DNA from 2 places in the Agromyces badenianii genome. Region 2 is predicted to be linked to the other one. Evidence: predicted binding sites of a transcription regulator. Region 2 holds the regulator's gene; the other holds the start of a gene.
What was found. The regulator HspR, encoded in region 2, represses chaperone genes until heat shock. The targets are predictions, from matches to a motif close to AAGTTGAGTCNNNNNGACTCAACTT.

Region 1 (3,406 bases), 700 kb from region 2:
GAAAGCGGTCGTTTTCGCTTCCGAGTCCGAAGACAACAACGACCCCCGCGAAGCCGCCGACCATTGCACTGACGCCCGCAACGCCGAGCGCGAGTGACGTGAGCGTGTCCTGCGCGTCACCGGCCTCTGTATTTGCCAACGCGGCGGCGACGTTCACCACCGGCCACCGTTGCGAGACAAGGAAATGGGCCACCACGGCAGCAAGGATGAGCAAGCTAACGAACAGTGGATAGTTGGCGAACAAACCGCCGACTCTCTTCAGTGCTTTCATTGCCCTCTCCCTCTGAAGAGAATGACGCTACGCCGGCCCAACGACATTAACTTCCATCGCCGTCGCCGCCCGCCCCCAGCAAGACCTTCGCAGTACCGACCGTGCCAGCGGCTTGCAATCCGATTGTCGGGCCACCCTTGCTAAAGTCTCGAATCGCGTCGCCCACCGCAGCCAGAATGGCCTCATCGGTTGCGCGCTGCCCTGACACAGTTTGGAACGTCACGTTTTTTGTGATGCGATCCCTGAAGATGCTCCGCACCTCGTCGCGCACGAGGCGGCCATCATCGTCCACGTCTGCGAGTTTGACCTTCGCATTCGAGCTGAACGTATTTCGGACCACCCACAAAGCGCCTTTCCGCAGCGCATCCCGGACTGACTCTGTTCCCCCGGAACGATCGAGAGACCATCTAAAGACCATCCGCGCCTCGTCGAGAGAATGGTGTTGAGCACTTCGGAACGCGTCGCCGACATCTCCGCCACCGGTGGATGGAACATGCACGCCAGCATCTACATGAACCTCAAGCATGACAGCGCCCTCGGCATTCATGATCTTCTGGAGAACGTCGGGATCGACCACCGGAACGAGTTCCAGGGAGTAGCCCTGCGGGACGAGGCCCAGCACGAGCGTGAGCCAGCGGGAGAGAGTCTCGGACCGAGTTCCCTGCACTGCAGGGCTCATCACTGCAACGCGGCCGTGAGTACCGAATGGGACGATGTAGGTAGGCTCAGAGACCCGATCGTCCGGATCGTCAAAGTCCAGGGGTTCGACGTCACCGTTGGCAACGTTTGACCGATTGAGTTGTTCTGCGAGGTCGCGAATTCGCTCGACCTGAAGGTGCGGAAGGGGCGGCTGCTTCGGAGAAACGGAACGCCCGAAATAGTCGACCTCAAAGACCCTGCCACTACGTGCTTTAAGGTCCCAGTTAGCGAAGACGTCAATGACGGTCGTCCAGAAATCTGGTTCCACGCTCTTGCGGGCGTCTTTGCTGTCGATGAGCACCGCGTCGTAGAAGCGTACGGTCTTGCTGATGATCGCCATAGGGTTTACCTCTCTTTGAGCGAGGCTCATGCTATTGCTCGCGGTGCTCGATTCTGTGTAGGCACAGTCGGTCGCCCAATGCGTGTCTTACCTTCCTGCGCACGCTCGCCCACCGCCCGGTCTCGCCGGGCCCGGCTGCGACAGGTGGGGAATACCCACGCCCCCTCTGCGTTGAACTTGAGCGTACCCCACTCAAGTTCCAGGAGGATTGGTGCCCGAAGACTTCAACCCCGAAGCCGGCGCGAGCTCGTTCGACGAGTTTCTCGCCCGCTATCTCGCGGGTGAGCAGGCGCGTCAGGCTCGGTCGATCGACCTCAGCCGGTTCCTGACCGCCCGCACACAAGGCATCCTGCGTCAAGCAGGACGCTTCGCGCTCGAGCGCGGCCAGACCGAGCTCGACGCCCTGCACATCCTGCGCGTGATCGTCGAAGACGAGAGCGTCAAGCAGGCGATCGCCCGCATCGGCGTCGCCCCCGAGCGGCTCATCACCGCGACCGAGGCGCGCCTGCCCGCGGCATCCGATGCTGCCGACATCAACGCGGCCACGATCACCCCGAGCGCCTCCCGTGCGCTGTTCCACAGCTACCAGGTCGCACGCTCGGCCGGCTCGACCTACATCGACCCTGAGCACCTCTTCTTCGCGCTCGTGCTGGGGCAAGACGCCCCCGCCGGCCAAGTGCTCGCGCGCGCCGGTGTCACCGCCGAGGCCCTCACGCAGAGCATTCGCGAGACGGTCGAGGCCGGCATGCCGGGTGCCGATGGCGACACGGATGCCTCGGGCATGACGGGCGCCGGGGCATCCGACACCCCCATGCTCGACAAGTTCGGCACCGACCTCACGCAGCTCGCCGCCGACGGCGAGCTCGACCCCGTGATCGGCCGTGCCGACGAGATCGAGCAGACCATCGAGATCCTCAGCCGCCGCACGAAGAACAACCCGGTGCTGATCGGCGAGGCCGGCGTCGGCAAGACGGCGATCGTCGAGGGCCTCGCCCGCGCGATCGTCGAGGAGTCGGTGCCCGAGGCCCTGCTCGACAAGCGCGTCATCTCGCTCGACCTGCCCGGCATGCTCGCGGGCACCCGCTATCGCGGCGACTTCGAGGAGCGCCTCACCAAGACCATGGAGGAGATCGCCGCACACAAGGGCGAGCTCATCATCTTCATCGATGAGATCCACACCGTGGTCGGTGCCGGCGGCTCGGGCGACGGCGGCACCGACGCGGGCAACATCTTGAAGCCGCGCCTCGCGCGCGGCGAGCTGCACCTCGTGGGCGCGACCACACTCAAGGAGTACCGCGTCATCGAGAAGGATCCGGCCCTCGAGCGCCGGTTCCAGCCGGTGCGCGTGGGGGAGCCCTCCATCGAAGACGCCGTGCTGATTCTGCACGGGCTGAAGCCGGCCTACGAGGAGCACCACGGCGTGCAGTACACGGATGCCGCGCTGCGCGCCTCCGTCGAGCTGAGCGCCCGCTACCTCACCGACCGGGTGCTGCCCGACAAGGCCATCGATCTCATCGACCAGGCAGGCGCGCGTCTGCGCCTGAAGCTCGGCATGAAGACGGATGTCTCCGCGCTCATCGCGCGACTCGCCGACCTCGAAGCCGACAAGAACGCCGCCGTGAGCGCCGAGCACTACGAGGAGGCGTCGCGCATTCGCGACGAGATCTCGAAGGTGCAGGCTCGTCTGCATGCGGCCACCGCGAAGGGGCGCGCCGCGGCATCCGCTGGGCTCGGCTCTGACGGTGCCGAGCGTTCGACCGTGATCGACGAGGCCGAGATCGCCGCGGTGATCTCGCGGGCCACCGGCATTCCGGTGAACCGCCTCACCGAGAGCGAGCGCGAGCGCCTCGGCGACCTCGAGGGCGAGCTGCACGCGCGCGTCATCGGCCAAGACGACGCGGTCACCGCGGTCGCCAAGGCCGTGCGCCGCAGCCGCACCGGCATGGGCGACTCCAAGCGCCCGGTCGGGTCGTTCCTGTTCCTCGGGCCGACGGGAGTCGGCAAGACCGAGCTGGCGCGTGCGCTGGCGTCGTCGCTCTTCGACGACGAGCAGGCGATTGTGCGCTTCGACATGAGTGAGTTCGGCGAGCGGCACA
Region 2 (3,406 bases):
CGGGGCCCTGCCGGCCCGCGTTCTCGGCGAGCGCGCGCTCACCGGTGATGAGGTCCTGGTGCACGCGGATGCCCCGTGCGCCGGCATCGGCCGCGGCGAGCGCGAGCGCCCCGTAGGAGTCGTCGACGACGACGATCTCGCCCGGTCGGGCCTCGCCGATGAGCGCGGCGGCCTCGTCGAGGATCAGCCGGTCCGCGGCATCCGATGCCTCGAGCCCGGGCCCCTCGACGTCGGGGTGGCGACGCAGGGCGCCGAGGTCGAGGGTCATGCCCCAAGGCTACGCGGGCACGGGCGCTCGAACCGGCGCTCCTGATCACAGCCGGATTCCTGGATGCGACTCCTGGCGGGGTTTGCTACCCTCGGTGCCGCATGCAGCACGCACAGCCAGGGGGACGGGCGGCGGCGCGACACGGAGTCGCGACGCCCGTGACGCGTACCCCGCGCAGCGCCCCGTCGCGCTCGCCCCGGCACTCCCTCGCTGTCGCCGCGGTGCTCTCGGTCATCGCGCTCCTCGCGGGTCTCGCCGTGGTTCCGCTGCCCCCGTCGGGCGCGGCGCTGCCGCTCGCGGCGGCCGATGCGCCGCACGTCGGCGAGGTGCAGGCCCTCAGTGTCGCGGCGGATGTCGCCGCCCCGGCGGTCTCGCACGAGTCGTATGTCGCGACGACCGGCGAGCAGACCCTCGTCGCCGGCGGCACGAACGTCGACTGGGCCAAGCTCGTGCTCATCGAGGGCGACTGGCCGGTGACCGAGGAGAACATCACCTTCATGCTGCGGTGGATGCGCCAGGAGAACGGCGCCGACAACTGGTGGAACCGCAACAACCCGCTGAACAACGGGCAGGGCTCCGGCGGCGGCTCGGGACTCGGCAGCTACCCGACCCTCATCGAAGCCGCCTTCTACGCGGCCGAGAACCTGCAGTCGGGGCGCTATCCGGCGGTGGATGCGGCGCTCGCCCGCGGCGATTCGGCCGACGCGACGGCGCAGGCGATCTGGGCCTCGGCGTGGGCGTCGAGCCACTACGGCTACGGCACCCACTGGAGTTCGCGCCCGTACGACGTCATCGAGGCGCCGGCCTCAGCGTGGGGTCGCTGACGCCGCTCGCAGCTCGGCCGTCACTCCCGCTCGAGGGGGCGCCAGACGACGACGGCGTTCTCACGGCGCGCGCGGGTGCCCGTGCGAAGCGAGATGACCTCGCCCGCCGACCCGGCGGCGAAGACGCGGCGGCCGGGGCGATTCAGCATCTCGTCGGCGAGTGCGGCTTCGAGTTCGCGCACGCGGGCGCGAAGCACGCTGACCTCGTCTTCGAGCCCGAGCACCCGACGGATGCCTTCGAGGCTCACCCCGTCGCTCGAGAGCTGGGCGATCTCACGCAGCTGCGCGACGTCGCGCATCGAGTAGCGCCGCGACTTGCCGGCGGTGCGGGTGGGTGACACCAGCCCGAGCCGGTCGTACTGGCGCAGCGTCTGCGGGTGCATCCCCGCGAGCTCGGCGGCGACGGAGATGACGAAGAGCGGACTCATCTCGTTCATCTGCGCCGCCTAGCCCCTCGACTTCGCAAGCAGCTCGTCGCGCGGGTTCTCGTCGGGCAGCAGCGCCGCGAACTCCTCGAGCTTCTCCTTCGCCTCTTTCGAGAGGTGCGACGGCACGGCCACCTGCACGATGGCGAGCAGGTCTCCGGTGCCCTTCGACGTCTCGACGCCGCGACCCTTCACGCGCAGCACACGGCCGCTCGGGGTGCCGGGTGCGACGCGCACCTTCACGGGGTCTCCGCCGAGGGTCGGCACCTGGATCGTGGTGCCGAGCGCGGCCTCGGCGAACGTGACGGGCACGTTGACCCGCAGGTTCAGGCCGTCGCGCTCGAAGACGGGATGCTTGCGCACGGTCACGGTGAGCACGATGTCGCCGGGCTCGCCGCCGTCGGGCGAGGGGTGGCCCTTGCCGCGCAGGCGGATCTTCTGCCCATCGGCGACGCCCGCCGGGATGCGCACGGTGATCGGCTTGCCCTCGGAGGTCTGCAGGGTGATCTGGTCGCCCTTGGTCGCGGTGACGAAGTCGAGCGTCGTCGACGCCGAGACATCCCGACCCTTGGTGGGGCCGCCGGTGCCGCGGTAGCCGCCGGTCGTCTGGCCGAACCGGCCGCCGCCGAAGAGGCCGCCGAGCAGGTCGTCGTAGTCGCCGCCCTGCTGGAAGGTGTACGACTGGCTGCGCCCGCCGCCGCCCTGGCCGAACATGCCGCCGAAGACGTCTTCGAAGCCGCCGGCGCCGCCGGCACTGCCGGGCGCGGTGAAGCGTGCGCCCGAGCCCATCGCGCGCACGGCGTCGTACTCCTTGCGCTGCTCGGGATCGGAGAGCACGGAGTGCGCTTCGCTGATCTCCTTGAACTTCGCCTCGGCGGCAGCGTCACCGGGGTTGGAGTCGGGGTGGTACTTGCGGGCGAGCTTGCGGTACGTCTTCTTGAGTTCCGCGTCGCTCACGTCTTTGGAGACGCCGAGCACCTTGTAGAAGTCCTTGTCGAACCAATCCTGACTGGCCACTGGCACCTCCTCTCTCGAGTCTGTCTGAAATCTGTCTTGAGTCTGTCGGATGACCGTGACGGCCGGGCCGCGACATCCGCCGAAGGGATGCCGCGGCCGGCCGAGCCGGTTACTGCGGGGTCTTCACGACGACCTTCGCCGCACGAAGCAGCGTGCCGCCGAGGGTGTACCCGGTCTCGACGACATCGGCGACCGTGTCGGTCTCGACGTCGTCTGCGGGCTGCTGGAAGATCGCCTCGTGCCGCTGCGGGTCGAAGACCTCGCCCACCTCGCCGAACGGGGTGAGGCCGAGCTTCTCAACCGCACCGCGCAGCTTCGCCGCGATCGTCGCGAACGGTGCATCGCTCTCGAGATCGCCGTGCTTCTCGGCCCGGTCGAGGTCGTCGAGCACGGGCAGCAGCGCGGCCACGGCCGCGCCGACGGCGCGCTCGCGCTCGGCCTCGCGGTTCGCCTCGGTGCGCTTGCGGTAGTTGGCGTACTCCGCTGTGACGCGCTTGAGGTCGGCGAGGTGCTCGTCGCTCGGCTCCTGCACTTCGGCGTTCGCCGCGTTCAGGATGTCGTCGACCGTGAGCTCCTCGTCGCCGGCAAGGGATGCCGCGGCATCCGCTGCCTCGGGGGCACCCTGCTCGGGTGCCCCTTCGGCCTCGGCGCCCGGCTTCCGAACCTCACCGGTCTCGGGGTCGATCCTCCGCTTGTCGCGGAAGACCGGCTCGTCGTGGTTCTGGTTCTTGTCGTCGGACATGGTTACTTCTTGTCTTCCTCGTCGTCGATGACCTCGGCGTCGACCACGTCTTCGTCAGACGAAGCCTCGGCGCCGGTGGCCGTCGCGTCTTCGCCGGCGGGGGCGCCCGCGTCGGCCTGCTGGCCCTGCG

Region 1: the regulator HspR is predicted to act here: its motif matches at 1,485-1,509, upstream of DCE93_RS02870 (ATP-dependent Clp protease ATP-binding subunit).

Annotation. Positions count from the first base shown of each region.
Region 1 covers NZ_CP028913.1:601,958-605,363, forward strand. The annotation lists gene DCE93_RS02855 (hypothetical protein) at 1-271, opposite strand, end outside; gene DCE93_RS14405 (hypothetical protein) at 318-1,310, opposite strand; gene DCE93_RS02870 (ATP-dependent Clp protease ATP-binding subunit) at 1,522-3,406, shown strand, end outside.
Region 2 covers NZ_CP028913.1:2,958,969-2,962,374, forward strand. The annotation lists gene DCE93_RS13915 (class I SAM-dependent methyltransferase) at 1-268, opposite strand, end outside; gene DCE93_RS13920 (hypothetical protein) at 427-1,092, shown strand; gene DCE93_RS13925 (heat shock protein transcriptional repressor HspR) at 1,113-1,529, opposite strand; gene DCE93_RS13930 (DnaJ C-terminal domain-containing protein) at 1,539-2,534, opposite strand; gene DCE93_RS13935 (nucleotide exchange factor GrpE) at 2,644-3,276, opposite strand; gene dnaK (molecular chaperone DnaK) at 3,279-3,406, opposite strand, start outside.